DNA from 2 places in the Kistimonas ophiarachnellae genome. Region 1 is predicted to be linked to the other one. Evidence: predicted binding sites of a transcription regulator. Region 1 holds the regulator's gene; the other holds the start of a gene.
The links. The regulator sigma-54, encoded in region 1, starts transcription at its own class of promoters, with help from an activator protein. The targets are predictions, from matches to a motif close to TGGCACNNNNNTTGCTNT.

Region 1 (8,100 bases):
GCCATGCTTGAAACCAAAGGATTGCAGTTGCAGTGACAGTCCGTGCTCCTGTTTTCCCAGAACCCGCTGGCGGATGGTGCTGCGCAGGTCATGCAGTGACAGGGTGCTGGTGTCTATCCGCAGGTCGGCTAACAGAGAGATGGGTTCCAGTATGTCGGTCTCTCGCTTGATCGCCTCTTCCAGGGAATACTGCTCGTTACTCAGGGGGTGGCGCCTGCGGGTTGAGCTATACCGCTTCAGCAGGGTGGTATCGTCAGCATCCAGAAAGATGATGTCACATTCAATACCCTGTGTTTCAGTGATTTCGCGGTAAATCGATGAGAAATGACTGAGTGCGCCGGGGATATTGCGTGCATCAATACTCAGGGCAATGCGGGGTGACTGTTCACTCGGGTTATTGCGCAGACTGTCTATCAGGCCTGGCAGCAGGTCGGCGGGCAGGTTGTCCACGCAGTAAAAGCCCTGATCTTCCAACGCATGCAGCGCGGCACTCTTGCCTGAACCTGATCGACCGCTGATGACGATCAGCCGGGGGACAGTGGACATTGTTAATTATCCCGTATTTGTTGCTGCCAGCAGGGAACCCGTCAGCCGTAGCGGCAGGCTCCCTGATCAGTTCAAGCATAGGAAAAAATGAAAACAAGAGAAAGAGGTCAAACGACAATGGTTTATCGTTTATGTAAGGTTGGCGTTTCTGGGAGGGACGTTATTCCTCGCAGGTGATCAGCTGGTACAGCATTTCGCTGCTTTCGGCTTTTCGCAGAGCCTCGCAAAGTCCCGGGTTGCTGAATTTTTCAGCCAGTTTTTTCAGCAGTTCCAGATGTTCGTTGATGCTGTTGTCTGGTACGACCAGCGCGAAGATGAGATCAACGGGGTGGCGATCAATAGCATCAAAGTCGATTGGTTCTGCCAGCTGGAGAAATATGGCTGCCGGTTTTTTGCAGGAGGCCAGGCGGCAATGGGGTATGGCGACGCCGTTACCTAAACCGGTGCTGCCGAGTTTTTCGCGGGTGACAAGACAGTTGAACAGATCCTTGGCGTCGATGACGGGATCATGCTGTCCGATCAGGTTGGCGATATATTCGAGGGTGCGCTTTTTGCTGCCACCCTGCACGCCACAGAGGGCGTGCTCGGGCAATAGAATCTTACGAATGCTCATTGGAATGCTGGGAGTAGCGAGGGGTGCTCAATGCGAGCCGGCTCCCTGCATACGATCGAGGTTTTTCTCTTTGTGTTTGAGGATCTGGCGATCAAGTTTGTCGGCCAGAAGATCAATGGCAGCATACATATCTTCATGCTCGGCGGACGCTGCGATATCCGCACCGCGTATGTGGAGCGTCGCTTCTGCAAGCTGTCTGACTTTTTCCACGCTCAGCGTAACCTGGATATTGGTTATGCTATCGCAGTGTTCAGCGAGCTTGTTTAGTTTTTTGGTAACATACTCGCGGAGAGACTCGGTAACTTCGACATGATGTCCGCTGATGTTAACTTGCATGCGTTACTCTCCTGATCACAGGTTCGCTCACATCCGGTTTGCACTCCGTACGAACCGGGCTGACGGCTCTAGTGTACCATTGCTCAGGGGCGGTCGTCTTGGGTTTTTGCGACCTATTTACCGGAATGCGCGTATGTTTGTACGTGCCCTAACCGGTTGTTAGGCACAGCGTAGACTACACCAGCCGTTTTCGTTCGTTAGATGGCGGAATCAGGATGGATTCCCGGTACTTGGCAATGGTTCGCCGTGCGACCTGAATGCCCTGTTCCGCCAGCAATGCGGCGATCTTGTTATCGCTCAGGGGCTTTCTCGGGTTCTCCTGGGAGACCAGTTTCCTGATCAGCGCCCGAATGGCGGTGGAAGAACATTCTCCCCCGGATGCCGTGCTGACATGGCTGGAGAAGAAATATTTCAATTCAAAAATGCCCCGGGGCGTATGCATGTATTTCTGGGTGGTAACACGGGAGATGGTGGATTCGTGCATCTCCACGCTTTCAGCAATATCGTGCAGCACCAGGGGTTTCATGGCTTCCTCGCCATAGTCGAAGAACCCGCGTTGGTAGTCGACGATGCGGGTGGCGACCTTGAGCAGGGTTTCGCTGCGGCTTTGCAGACTTTTGATAAACCAGCGGGCTTCCTGAAGCTGGTTTTTCAGGTAGGTATTGTCGCTGCTGTTATCCGCCCGGCGGATCAGCGAGGAGTAGCCGGTATTGATGCGCAGACGTGGCGACGCATCAGGATTCAGTTCAACAACCCACTCGCCCTGCTTCTTGCTGACCAGTACGTCTGGAATGACATATTCTGCTTCACCGGTTTCAAGGCTGCTGCCGGGCTTCGGGTTCAGGGTTTGGATCAGTTCAATGGCGGCTTTCAGCTCGGGCTCCTTGAGCTTTGCCTTGCGCATGATAGTGGTGTAATCACGGCTGCCCAGACGATCCAGGTGCTGATCAACGACCTGCTTGGCGGCAAGTAGCGCGGGTTCTTCCAGAACGTCAGGACCGTTTAGCTGTATCAGAAGGCATTCGCGTAGATCCCTGCAGGCTACGCCGATCGGGTCAAACTGCTGGATACGACGTAACATGACCTCGACCTCATCAAGTTCGAGTTCCAGTGTCGGATCCATGCCCTCAAGGATGTCTTCCAGAGAGCAGGTCAGATAACCGTCGTCGTTTATTGCATCGATAATCGCCATACCGATCAGGCGATCGGTGTCACTCATCGGGGTCAGGTTGAGTTGCCACTCAAGATGATCCTGCAGGGAATCGGGGGCGCTGCTGCGGCTGGTAAAGTCGTCGTCAGAGCGTTCGCTCTGGGAGCTGGATGAGGATTGGTAGATGTCGTCCCAGCCGCTGTCCACGGGTAGTTCCGTAGGAATCTGATCGCTCCACTCTTCCTGGGATTCCGATTCTTCTGAGGATTTTTCTGTTTTTTCGCCCGCTGCAAAGTCAGTCAGGCCGGTTTCACTGCCGGCATCGCTGTCCTGCGTTGCTGCGTCATCGGCTGAACTGTTTTCAGGCGTGTTTTCCTCCTGTTCAAGCAGCGGATTGCTCTCAATGGCCTGCTGGATCTCCTGTTGCAGATCCAACGTTGACAACTGCAGCAGCCTGATAGCCTGCTGCAGTTGAGGGGTCATGGTCAGTTGCTGGCCAATCTTGAGTTCCAGTGATGGCTTCATGACTCTACCGGTCCTGGTTGCACTACATCTGATTCACGGTTGTCGTTCTTGCTCATCCCTGAGAGCTTGCCAGGTGCCTGTTTGCACCTGCGGCTATTCAGTCTGTTGCGACAGTTATCGCTTTCGCGACGGTATAGTACATGGCTGGATCGGATTTTGCATCAGATACGGAAGTGTTCTCCGAGATAGACGTCGCGAACCTTCTGGTTGGCCATGATGGTGTGACTGTCGCCCTCGGCGATAATGTGACCTTCGCTGACAATATAGGCGTGTTCACAAATATCCAGCGTTTCGCGTACGTTGTGATCGGTGATCAGGACGCCGATGCCGCGATTCTTCAGGTGCTGGATAATCTGCTTGATATCATTGACCGAGATAGGGTCAACGCCGGCGAAGGGTTCATCCAGCAGGATGAAGGAGGGCTCGGTTGCCAGCGAACGGGCAATTTCAACCCGGCGTCGCTCACCACCGGACAGGCTCATGCCGGCACTGTCGCGGATATGCTGGATGTTGAACTCTGCCAGCAACTGTTCCTGCTTCTCCACACGCTGCGCCTTGGTCAGGTCCTTGCGGGTTTCAAGGATAGCCATCAGGTTATCCGCTACGCTGAGTTTGCGGAAAATGGAGGCTTCCTGTGGCAGATATCCAATGCCCGCGCGGGCGCGGCCGTGCATGGGCAGGGGAGTGATGTCCTGGTTATCAATCCGGATCTGGCCGCCATCGGCGTGTACCAGTCCGACAATCATATAAAAACAGGTCGTTTTGCCGGCGCCGTTGGGGCCGAGCAGTCCGACAATCTGCCCACTCTCAATGCTGACAGAGACATCCCTGACGACCTGGCGGCCACCGTACTGTTTTCTGAGGTTGCAGGCTTTAAGCTGAGACATGCTGTCGTTTAACCGCTGTACATCGAAACTCGTTGGAACGGTGATGGCCGCAATATGAAGCGGCCATCCCTGGAAAGGGTCGGTTTACTGGCGAGGCTGGATGACCATCTCGACCCGTTTGCCCTGGTTGGCGCCATCTGCCTTTGCGTTGACGACCTGGGCCTGTTTGTCGTACTCGATCATGTCACCGGTAAAGGTGTCGCCTTTTTGCTCAAGACGGGCCTGCTTGATCAGCTCGACCTTTTCATGATCCAGGTAATACTTGATGGTCTTGCCCCAGGCTTTGAGGAGGCCTTTCTCACTGTCTTGTTCTTCTTCAAAGTAGGCCTTTTTCTTCTTGCCTTCAGAGACGACTTTCTGAATCTGGCGATCCTTTGAATAGATGGTGACAATGTCCCCGGTCAGTTTGGTGGTGCCCTGGGTCATGATGACATTGCCACGGTAGATGGAAATGCCTTGTTTGTCGTCTATGTCGGCGGAGTCCGAAGAGATATGGATCGGTTTTTCCCGATCGCCGGGCAAGGCCTGTGCAGAAGTTGCACCAAACAGTGCCATGGCGGTAACAAGTGAAAGTGTGAGTTTAGCGTGATTCATGTACGCCCCTGACCCTGGACTTCAACTGGATAAAATCCCGTTTATAAAACGCTTTCATACCATTGGCTTTCATCACCCCGCTGGGGCTGATGATGGTGACAGGCCGGTTGGTATCGGCAAAATTCTGACCAGAGTATATGGTCAGAAAGTCTGTGTCCATGCGCAGCTTTTGGGTGTCACCCTCCATCTGGGTCATGACAACATTCTTCTTCAGTTCTACGGTTTCTCCGTCGGGGAGAATGCGGCCGGTGTCCGCGACAGTATGCCAGGGTGCAGCGTTTTCGCTGTGACTCCAGAGATCCGGGCTGGCCAGCAGTGTGATTTCATTGTGAGGATAGTGGCTGATGCTGTCAGCAGTGAGGTCTGATTTCAGCTGTCCTTTCTCATCGAATTCGCGGATATGCGCATTGTAGGAAAAGAAATCCGGCACCTTGATCTCGGTGGCTGCCCCGGCTGGCTGGCGGGAAACCTTGAGGTCGGTTTCGTAGGCCCAGTAACCCATGCCGACCGCGAGGACGACAATGGCGGCTATCAATAGAATCTGGCGTAGTGGCATATAACGTCCTTAACCCGCGGGCTGCGTATCCCTGGTGATTCAGAGATACGCGGCCTGAGCAGCTTCCAGGGTGCCCTGGGCCGCCATGATCAGCTCACAGAATTCCCGTGCAGCGCCACGGCCACCGTTCAGTTGGGTGACGCCGTCAGCATGTTGCTTGACGAAATCGTGGGCATTGGCAACCGCCATGCCCAGACCTGCCCGGCGGATAGCGGCCAGATCCGGCAGGTCGTCGCCCAGGTAAGCGACCTGTTCAAAGGACAGGCCAAGCTCTTCCAGTATACCGGTCAGAACGGTGAGTTTGTCTTCACGACCCTGTACCAGGTGGGCAATGCCGAGGTCACGGGCGCGCTTTTCTACCAGCGGTGAGCTGCGACCGGTAATAATGGCGGTTTCAACACCGCTGTTTTGCAGCAGCTTGATGCCCAGGCCATCGAGAATGTTGAACGCCTTGATTTCTTCACCGTCAGACGTGAAATAAAGGCGACCATCAGACAGCACGCCGTCCACATCAAAAACGGCCAGCTTTACGTTGCGTGCTTTTTCGTGCAGTGCGGCATTCATTCAGACAACTCCGGCCTTCAGCAGGTCATGCATATTAATAGCGCCAATCGCGTGATTGTCTTCATTCACGCAAATGAGGGCGTTGATTTTGTATTCATCCATGATATGCAGGGCTTCGGCTGCAAGGATATTGTCCCGAACGGTTTTACAGTTGCGGGTCATCACATCATCGATCACGCTGTTGCGAGGGTCGATGTTATGGTCCAGTGTCCGGCGCAGGTCGCCATCGGTGAAAACACCGGTAACTTGTTGCCTGTCATCGCAGATTGCGGTGATGCCCAGGCCTTTGCCGGTAATCTCCAGTAGTGCCTGGCCGAGCGAGGTTCCCTCCCTGACCATGGGGATGCGGTCGCCGGTGTGCATGATGTCGGAGACTTTCAGCAGCAGGCGGCGTCCCAGGCTGCCGCCGGGATGGGAAAAGGCAAAGTCTTCTGCGGTGAAACCGCGTGCTTCCAACAGGGAAATTGCCAGGGCGTCACCCATGACCAGTGTCACAGTCGTACTTGAGGAGGGAGCCAGGTCCAGGGGGCAGGCTTCCTTTTCAACGCTGACGTTCAGGTGAACGTCGGATGCACGCGCCAGCGTGGAGTCGTTGTTGCCTGTCATGCTGATCAGGGGAACACCCAGCCGCTTCAGCAGCGGGATCAGGGTAACGACTTCACTGGTATTGCCGGAGTTGGACAGGGCCAGCACGATGTCGTTGCTGGTGATCATGCCCATATCACCGTGGCTGGCTTCTGCCGGGTGCACAAAGAATGAAGGGGTGCCGGTGCTGGCCAGGGTGGCGGCAATTTTGCGGCCGATATGGCCAGACTTGCCCATGCCTACCACAATGACGCGGCCGGTACAGGCCAGCATGCGCTGACAGGCATCGGCAAAATGGTTGTCGATACGGTTGTGCAGGGCGTCGACCGCCTTGCGTTCAAGGTCTACGGTGCGTCGGCCTGACGCGATAAAAGTTTCCGGATTGGTCATTGCAGCTCGGTCAGATAATGATTCAGTGGTCGCTGTGATGTCTGGGTGCGTGTCCATAGCGTATCAACTCTGAAGATACAGCAGCAGGGTATAGCTCAGATAGCAGGCTGCCAGAAGTATGCCCGCGCCCCGTCCGATTCTCTGGCGTTTGCGACCGGCCAGTGCCAGGATCAATAGCAATGCCGTGATAGCCGTCATGGCTGGCACGTCACGCTGGAATGCGGCCGGATCAATAGTAGCCGGTGCAACGATTCCAGGCACCGCCATGACGGCCAGCAGGTTGAAAATGTTGGAGCCTACAATATTTCCCAGCGCAATGTCATGGTGTTTTTTCAGGGCGCTGACCACAGAAGCGGCCAGTTCCGGCAGGCTGGTGCCGATGGCAACTATGGTCAGGCCGATAACCAGTTCACTGATGCCCAGTGCCCGGGCGATTTCCGTTGCACCCCAGACCAGCAGGCGGGAGCTGGCGACCATCACCAGCAGTCCAACGATCAGCAGGACGGTGGCTTTTGCCTGGCTGATATTTGGCAGTTCTTCTTCGGTTTCCTGGCCTGCAGTGGTTTGCAGTTGGCTGTCGGGCTGGCGTTGCCAGCGGTAGATCAGGTAAAGCGTAAGAACCAGTCCGCTGATCAGCAGTATGCCGTCCAGTCGGCCAAGCTGGTTGTCGATCAGCAGCAGGCCCGCCAGAACCGTGACAATCATCAGCAGGGGGATTTCACGGCGAACAACATCACTCTTGACGGGCAGAGGCGCAACGATAGCTGTAATACCCAGCACCAGGCCTATGTTGGCAATGTTGGAACCGACAGCGTTGCCTACCGCGAGGTTGCCATAACCGGACATGGCCGCCATCAGGGAAACCAGGATCTCCGGGGCAGAGGTGCCGATGGAGACAATGGTCAGGCCGATCAGCATGGGTGACATGCCAAAGTTCCGGGCAGTGCCGGCTGCGCCGTTGACAAACTGGTCGGCGCTCCACATCAGGGCGATGAATCCGGCAAGGATAGCGCCAGTAGCGAGAAGCATGGTGATTACGTAAACCTGTCTGCATGAAAGCGGTCGATTGTATCTGTAAACACGAGGTCTGGCACTCGGAACCGGCGAAAAACCGCAACCTTTTTGCTTGTTCAGGTTTTGTTAAGGAAGTTTTGCGTAGGATAAAAGGCAGGAATATATTCAGATGATCAGCATCGTTCATGGGAGACTTATGTCATAGTGTGAACGGTGTTACACTTTGGCGACAGGATAATGGTTGTTATAAGCTGTTGCCTTGAAATAGCAAGCTGTCGTTGCCTGTTGTGTAATCTTGTAGCCTTAACTGGCTGAATCCCAGATTGTACTGAATCACCGT
Region 2 (8,100 bases), on a different contig from region 1:
GTCAGCGATGCCGTTATCGGCATTGTCGAGCAAAGGCTGCAAGCCTCGGTTGATCAGCCAGGGTGTCATCATATGCACCTGGAACAGGGCGGCCAGGGTCTCAGTATCCAACGGTGTATCGGCGTCGGGTGTAAACTCTGACGCATTGTGGATGATGGCCCGCAGGCTGTCAGTTTCCTGTTGCATCCGGGTAATAAACGCCAGAATATTTTCGTTGCTGGAAAAGTCCGCCTTTATAGTGTGTATGCCTTCCCGTTGCAATGCCTCCAGTTCATTGTTCTCCGTCCGGTACGTGATCATCACGGGATAACCGTCCCGCTTGAGAGCCCGTGCATTGTACAGGCCAAGGCGTCGGGCGCCGCCGGTGATCAGGATCGGGGAACGGGAGGTTTCCGCCATGGGGTGTCATGCCATTATTGTTAGCTGTCATTGGCACCGGAGTGTAACACAGCTGTTTGGGATTATATCCCGGCACTTTCAGTGGGAAATGCGGGTGAAGTCATCCGTTGTCCGTTGCTTAATGGCAGCAATAAACGCTATGGTTGCTGCAGTTCAGGATCAAATAACAATAAAGATAACCGGTCATGAAACCGTTCTGGTATCGCGTCACAATTCTGGTTCTTTTGGCCTTTGCGCCGCACACTGCATGGGCTGGCACACTGGCCGCCGTCAAGGAGCGAGGCTTTCTTCGCTGTGGTGTCCATCCGGGCCTGCCGGGATTTTCCTCCCGTAATGACCAGGGCCAGTGGCAGGGATTTGATATCGATTTTTGTCGCGCTGTCGCTGCAGCGGTTTTCAGGGATGCCAAAGCCGTTCGCTTTGTTCCCCTGGAGCCGCAGGAGCGCTTTACCGCATTACAAACCGGTGCGATTGACCTGCTTTCCCGTAATACCACCTGGACACTGTCCCGCGATACGTCGCTGGGACTCGATTTTGCAGGTGTGAGTTATCACGACGGGCAGGGTTTCCTGGTCTGGAAAAAGCAGCGCATTCGTCGCGTCACTGAACTCGATGACGCCTCAATCTGTGTCATTGCCGGCACTACCACGGAACTCAACCTGGCAGACTGGTTCAAGCAGCACAGGCAGTCTTACCGTCCTGTCGTTATGAAAAACTACGATGCCGTTGCCCGCGCGTTCAGGGAGGGGCGTTGTGATGTGGTGACGTCAGACCAGTCTCAGCTATACGCCCTTCGCCTGAGACTGGAAAAGCCCATGGATGCCATCGTACTGCCTGATATGATCTCCAAGGAACCCTTGGGGCCGGTGGTCAGGCAGGGCGATGACCAATGGTTCAATATTGTGCGCTGGACACTGGCGGCGCTGATTAATGGTGAAGAGTTAGGGCTGACTCGCAACAGCATCACCCGGCCCCCGCGAGGTCCGGCGGTTGAACGTTTTCTTGAAATGCCGTTACCGGCAAAAAGCATGGGGTTGCCGAAGGACTGGACAGTGCAGGTGATCGGGCAGGTCGGTAACTATGGCGAAATATTTGAACAAAACCTGGGTATTCTCTCACCGCTGTTGATGGATCGAAGCCTCAATGCGCTATGGCGGGATGGGGGGATTTTATACGCGCCGCCGTTCCGGTAAGGTAGCGGAAAGGTCATTGCGCAACATGATGTCTGGCCTGTAACTTGCATTACGGACTTGCTGAAAAAAACAACAAACAAGAAAAACCACAGGAATGGGACATGAAAGCAAACACTGATCATTCACCCGTCAGGAGCCGCCGTCGTTCATGGCTGGCAGGTGCGGCCCTTGCCCTGGGCGCTGTTTCCTCCATGGCCATGGGTGCCACGACACTGGAGAGCGTGAAAGAGCGCGGCTACCTGCAGTGTGGTGTGAATACCGGTCTGCCCGGTTTTTCGGCACCGGATGAAAAAGGCAACTGGTCAGGCCTGGATGTGGAAGTCTGTCAGTCCATCGCGGCTGCCGTACTGGGCGACAAGAGCAAGGTACGTTACACCCCCCTGACATCAAAGGAACGTTTCACGGCGCTGCAGTCCGGTGAGATTGATGTGTTGTCCCGTAACACGACCTGGACCCAAACCCGTGACAATACGCTGGGTCTGCATTTTGCCGGTGTTGCCTACTATGATGGCCAGGGGTTCATGGTGAGCAAAAGCCTGAGTGTAAAAAGTGTCCGTGAACTCGACGGTGCGGCCGTGTGTGTACTTTCCGGCAGTACGACAGAGCTGAACCTGGCAGATTACTTCCGTCACCACGGCATGGAATATCAGGCGGTTAACTACGACACCGCTGACCAGACCGTCAAAGGTTTTGAGTCCGGCCGCTGTGATGTACTGACCGCCGACCAGTCCGGCCTTTATGGTCAGCGTCTGCGCCTGGCAAAACCGGATCATGCGGTTGTCCTGCCAGAAGTCATTTCCAAGGAGCCATTGGGGCCCGTGGTACGCCAGGGCGACGATCAGTGGCTCAATATCGTGAAATGGACCCTCTTCGCGCTGGTCAATGCCGAGGAACTCGGTATCAATTCCATGAATGTCGATAAAATGCAGACGTCCAGTAATCCGGCTGTTGCACGGTTTATGGGCTCCGATGGCCCCGCCGGCAAAGGACTTGGGTTATCTGACGACTGGGCTTACCAGATCGTCAAACAGGTCGGGAATTACAGCGAGATTTTTGATCGTAATGTTGGCGATAAATCACCCCTGAGAGTGGCCCGTGGCATTAATGCGCTATGGAACCAGGGCGGGATTCTTTATGCGCCGCCTTTCCGGTAAGGGATGATGGACGGGTGAGCATGCCCTGGGCTGGTTACCGGGAGGCAGCCGGCGACGGTATCTCTCTTTCGCTCGCGCCGAAGGGCCTTCCTGGCCCTGCGGCGCTACCGCGGCCTCCCTGCCGCTGCTGCAGAAAGATACCGTCGCCGGCTGCAGCAACGGCGTCGTTGTTGTTGAGCTTTTCCTGGTCACGTGCATAAAAAAGAATCATGGGGTTTCGGGCCGGACTCTGTATCTCTGGCATTAACTCTGTTCGGATTAACATGGGTTGCTGTTATAAAAAGAAGGGGCTGGAATGGGTGGAAACGCTTCCCGCAGTCAGGTAAAAACCCGTTTCTGGAATGATCCCGATAAACGCGCTTTGCTGTTTCAGGTGATTGTTGCAGCTGTCGTTGCTTTCCTGGTTATCGTGATTGTTGATAATACCGTAACCAATCTTGAAAAACGTGGGATAACAACCGGTTTTGATTTCCTGGATCAATCCGCAGGTTTTGGGATTACGCAAACCCTGATTGAATTTGATGAATCCCATAGTTTTGGTCGTACATTTATTGTTGGCCTGCTTAATACCATTCTGGTGTCTATTCTTGGCATTCTTTTGTCAACTGTCGTGGGTTTTCTTGTTGGTGTCGGGCGATTGTCGGGTAACTGGCTGGTGTCCCGTCTCTGCGGCGTTTTTATTGAAATATTTCGTAATATTCCGGTGCTGCTGCAGATTATGTTCTGGTATTTCGCGGTACTGCGAATCCTGCCGCCACCCAGGCAAAGCCTTTCGCTGGGGGAAAGTGTTTTTCTCAACGTCCGCGGATTGTATGTGCCTGCGCCGTTGTTGCAGTCGGGGGCTGCCTGGTTGGGGGTAGCCCTGTTGCTGGCTGTTGTGAGTATTATCCTGCTGGTGTTCTGGAACCGGCAACGTCAACGCCGGACCGGGCGAACATTGCCTGTAGCCATGGTGTCAATCGGAATACTGTTGGTTTTCCCGGCACTGGCCATGCTGTTTGGTCACAATATGGTGGTCTGGGAATATCCGGTTCTGAAAGGCTTCAACTTCCGTGGTGGTATAACCGTATTACCGGAATTGACGGCATTGTTGCTGGGGCTTGTTTTTTATACGGCGTCGTATATTGCAGAAAATGTCCGTTCCGGCATTGAAGCGGTCAACAAGGGGCAAACGGAAGCCGCGCATGCCCTGGGTCTCTCCCGGGGGCGCACATTGCGGCTGGTGATCATACCCCAGGCGATGCGGGTCATTATTCCACCGCTCTCTACCCATTACATGAACCTCATCAAGAACTCTTCCCTGGCAACCGCCATTGGGTACCCGGACATGGTCAGCGTGTTTATGGGAACCACGTTGAATCAAACCGGACAGGCGATAGAAATCATCGGTATGACCATGGCCGTCTATCTCACCATGAGCCTGCTGGTTTCGCTGTTGATGAACCTTTACAACCGGAAAATGGCGCTGGTGGAGAAGTAAGCATGAGGGTGAATGACAAATCATTGCCGGATCGGCCTGCACCCGTTGCCCGCAGGGGAGTGCCCGGCTGGTTGAGGGAAAATCTCTTTGACGGGCCGGTGAATACATTGCTGACGTTGGCCGGACTGGCGTTTCTCTGGTTCACGTTGGCGCCATTTGTTCAATGGGCTGTTCTTAGTGCGGACTGGCTGGGTGACAGCCGTACAGACTGTGACAGCGGCGGCGCCTGCTGGGTGTTTATTGGTTCACGGCTGCAGCAGTTTATCTATGGTTTTTATCCTGACAGCGAGCTCTGGCGGGTCAACCTGTTTTTCGTACAGCTTGCCGTTGTGATCGTCTGGGTGCTATGGGATCGCATGCCGGCCCGGCAGTGGGGCGCTCTCTGGTTTCTTACCGGGTTTCCGATCAGTTCATGGTGGCTGCTCTATGGTGGCCCCGGATTTACCGTTGTAGAAACCCATTACTGGGGCGGCCTGATGCTGACCCTGGTGCTGGCGCTTGTCGGCATGGTCTTTGCGCTGCCTGCCGGGATCTTGCTGGCGCTCGGGCGTCGCAGCAATATGCCGTTGATTCGTGCGTTATCTGTCGTGTTTATTGAAGTCTGGCGTGGTGTGCCCCTGATTACCATCCTCTTTATGGCGTCGGTGATGTTGCCGCTGTTTGTGCCCGAGGACATTGATCTCAACAAACTGGTCAGGGCCATGATTGGCATTATCCTGTTTGAGGCGGCATTGCTGGCGGAAGTGATCCGTGGCGGTATGCAGGCGATTCCCAGGGGGCAGTATGAAGCGGCGGCCGCCATTGGTCTTGGCTACTGGCGAAGCATGGGATTGGTGGTTATGCCGCAGGTGCTGAAGATTTGTATCCCCGGCATCGTGAATACCTTTGTTGCGCTATTTAAAGACACCAGCCTGGTATTGATCATTGGTCTGTTTGATTTGCTGGCGATTGTACAGGCAGGGCTGAATGACCCTGAATGGCTTGGGTATGCCTCGGAGGGCTATCTGTTTGCGGGTTTTGTTTTCTGGGCTTTCTGCTTTGGCATGTCCCGTTACAGCCTGGCGCTGGAACGAAAACTGGATACCGGTCATAAGAACAGCTGACGGCCACAGGTTTAATCAGAATAACAATGGGTGGGGGTGTCTCAATGGATACAACAGGGTCACAGGTTGAGTCAAAGTCTGAGCTTGTCATCGAACTGGATAACGTTAACAAATGGTACGGTGATTTCCATGTGCTTAAAGATATCAACCTGACCGTACGACGGGGAGAACGGATTGTTATCTGTGGGCCATCCGGCTCAGGGAAATCGACGATGATCCGCTGCATAAACCGGCTGGAAGAGCACCAGGAAGGAGATATCACCGTTGGCGGCGTCCCACTGACCAACGACCTTAAGAATATTGAACATATCCGCAAGGATGTGGGGATGGTGTTTCAGCATTTTAACCTGTTTCCCCATCTGACGGTTCGTGAGAATTGCACACTGGGTCTTGTATGGGTACACAAAATGCCCAAAAAGGAGGCGGATGTCATCGCGATGAAATATCTCGAACGTGTCCGGATCCCCGACCAGGCCGATAAATACCCGGGTCAGTTATCCGGCGGGCAGCAGCAACGTGTAGCCATAGCCCGCAGTCTGTGTATGAATCCACGGGTCATGCTGTTTGATGAACCCACCTCTGCGCTTGATCCGGAAATGATCAAGGAAGTGCTTGATGTCATGGTCGAACTGGCAGAAGAGGGCATGACGATGCTTTGTGTCACCCACGAGATGGGCTTTGCCAAGACGGTGGCTGACCGGGTGATCTTCATGGATGGTGGTCAGATCATTGAAGAGAACGATCCGGACAGGTTCTTCAACCATCCACAGTCTGAACGGACCAAACTGTTCCTCGGGCAGATATTGAGTCATTGAACCTGTTGCCGCGCTGTCTTGCCTGAACGTGGACTGAATGGCTGTCCGGTTTTCCTGTTTTTTCAGTATTTCATCGGGTATTTTATCCCCCACCAGTTCAGGTTTTCTGGTGGGGGATTATGATAGAGAAGTTTTTTGATACCTGTATCTACGCGGCGCGCTGGCTTCTGGCGCCACTTTACCTCGGCTTGTCGCTGATTCTGCTGGCGATCCTGATCAAGTTTTTCCAGGACGTGTGGCTCCTGTACTCACACCTGCTGGAACTGCCTGAACGTGACCTGATTCTCCATATCCTTGGCATGGTCGACCTGGTGCTGGTCAGTGGACTGGCCTTGATGGTGATGTTCAGCGGGTATGAGAATTTCGTCTCGCGCCTGGATGTCGGAGAGTCTGAGCGTGAAAAACTTTCCTGGCTGGGCAAGATGGATGCAGACTCCCTGAAAGCGAAGCTGGCGACTTCCATCGTGGCCATCTCTTCCATTCACCTGCTGCGGGTGTTTATGAATGCCAGCAATACGCCGAGCGAAGAAATCATGTGGTATGTCATCGTACACCTGACGTTTGTCGTTTCAGCGGTGGGTATGGCGTTTCAGGAGCGTCTGCTGAAGCGGGCCAAAAAGCAGGACAGCATGATTATTCACAAGGCCTGAGTTTTCGAGTCGTTTGGGAGGGACGGGTATGCCGGCATCGGCCATACCCGTTTTACGCCCGTGTCGACGGTCTGTCCTGACCGGCGACACTACCGCGGCATCCCTGCCGCTGCTGCAAACGGGTATGGCCGATGCCCGCTTGCAAGTTCCGGGTGTGACGTCGTTTTTTATCGTTATGTGGCAACATCCGTCCGGGCTTTCTCGGCCTTGCGGTGTTTGCGCTTGAAACGGTAGAGCTTTTTCTTGCCTGCCGGACGTGTCTTGAACCGGGCGTAGTTCCATTGATACAGCGCCGGACACTCGTTAATGCACTCTTCAATGGAGGCGTTCATTGCGGTGGCGGCAATGGCCGGGTCCTTATCCCTGATAGCGTCAGGCGCTGGCTTGATAACCACTTCATAACCGCCGTTGTCACTCCGTCTGGCGTACATGCTGAGCAATGCCGCGGGATGTGTAGTGGCAAGATTGTTCACCAGTTTGCCAGTCCATGCCTGCTCGCCAAAGAATGGGGCAAAAACACCACTCTTGGGGCCAGGTTCCTGGTCCGGCAGAACGGCAACAACGGCTTTTTCCCGTAATACGCGATGCAGGGTTTTGACACCGGTAACATTCGCGGGTATCAGGCCAACCTTGACACGGCTGCGTGAACGATAGATCCACCGGTCAAGCGCCTTGATCTTGGCCGGTTTGTACATGGCATACATATACAGGTGATGGCGCAGGAAATGGTTGAGAATCTCCCATGTGCCATGATGCGGCAGAATCAGAATAATTCCCTGTTTTTCGTCGAGCGCTTTTTGCAGGTGTTCCATGCCGGTCACGCGGGTGATCAGGCGATCGACTTTTTCCAGTGGCCAGAACCAGGTCATGCCAGCTTCGAACAGGGTTTTTCCGGATTCGATCATGCTTTGCCTGACCAGTGCTTCGCTTTCGGTTGCGCTGAGATGGTGATAGCACAGCTGGATATTGGTCCGGCTGATTTTTGTCCGGCGATTGTTGCGTCGCCAGCTCAGCCAGCCAAAACCGGCGCCAATGGCATGGGCCACGGAAAGCGGCAGCCATCCAATCACGCGGGCAATGCCCATGGCCAGGTAGATCAGAAGGGTTTTCAAACAGTCGTTCCTCAATGAGCAGGCGTCAGGGTCATGGTTTTGCTAAATCCAACATAGCATGCGGAGGTATGTTATACACGGCTTCCAGGTCTTGCGGGGGCTTCATTGTAAAACAGCCCTTTCACGCAGGTGACGAAGATCATGCCCAGCTCGCGCTACACGGACGGATCACAGGCTTCATGGGCGGCAGAGGC

Region 2: a site for sigma-54 is predicted at 1,626-1,643, ahead of AC27K1_RS11080 (amino acid ABC transporter substrate-binding protein). Genes of this name have one in related genera too.

What each region holds. Positions count from the first base shown of each region.
Region 1 covers NZ_BAAJPA010000021.1:44,002-52,101, forward strand. The annotation lists gene rapZ (RNase adapter RapZ) at 1-546, opposite strand, end outside; gene ptsN (PTS IIA-like nitrogen regulatory protein PtsN) at 707-1,159, opposite strand; gene hpf (ribosome hibernation-promoting factor, HPF/YfiA family) at 1,187-1,495, opposite strand; gene AC27K1_RS20015 (RNA polymerase factor sigma-54) at 1,671-3,170, opposite strand; gene lptB (LPS export ABC transporter ATP-binding protein) at 3,332-4,057, opposite strand; gene lptA (lipopolysaccharide transport periplasmic protein LptA) at 4,142-4,651, opposite strand; gene lptC (LPS export ABC transporter periplasmic protein LptC) at 4,638-5,207, opposite strand; gene kdsC (3-deoxy-manno-octulosonate-8-phosphatase KdsC) at 5,247-5,771, opposite strand; gene AC27K1_RS20040 (KpsF/GutQ family sugar-phosphate isomerase) at 5,772-6,746, opposite strand; gene AC27K1_RS20045 (calcium/sodium antiporter) at 6,810-7,775, opposite strand.
Region 2 covers NZ_BAAJPA010000007.1:204,224-212,323, reverse strand. The annotation lists gene folM (dihydromonapterin reductase) at 1-399, opposite strand, end outside; gene AC27K1_RS11085 (amino acid ABC transporter substrate-binding protein) at 585-1,592, shown strand; gene AC27K1_RS11080 (amino acid ABC transporter substrate-binding protein) at 1,694-2,746, shown strand; gene AC27K1_RS11075 (hypothetical protein) at 2,781-2,990, opposite strand; gene AC27K1_RS11070 (amino acid ABC transporter permease) at 3,042-4,226, shown strand; gene AC27K1_RS11065 (amino acid ABC transporter permease) at 4,229-5,329, shown strand; gene AC27K1_RS11060 (amino acid ABC transporter ATP-binding protein) at 5,374-6,144, shown strand; gene AC27K1_RS11055 (TIGR00645 family protein) at 6,264-6,794, shown strand; gene AC27K1_RS11050 (lysophospholipid acyltransferase family protein) at 6,968-7,906, opposite strand.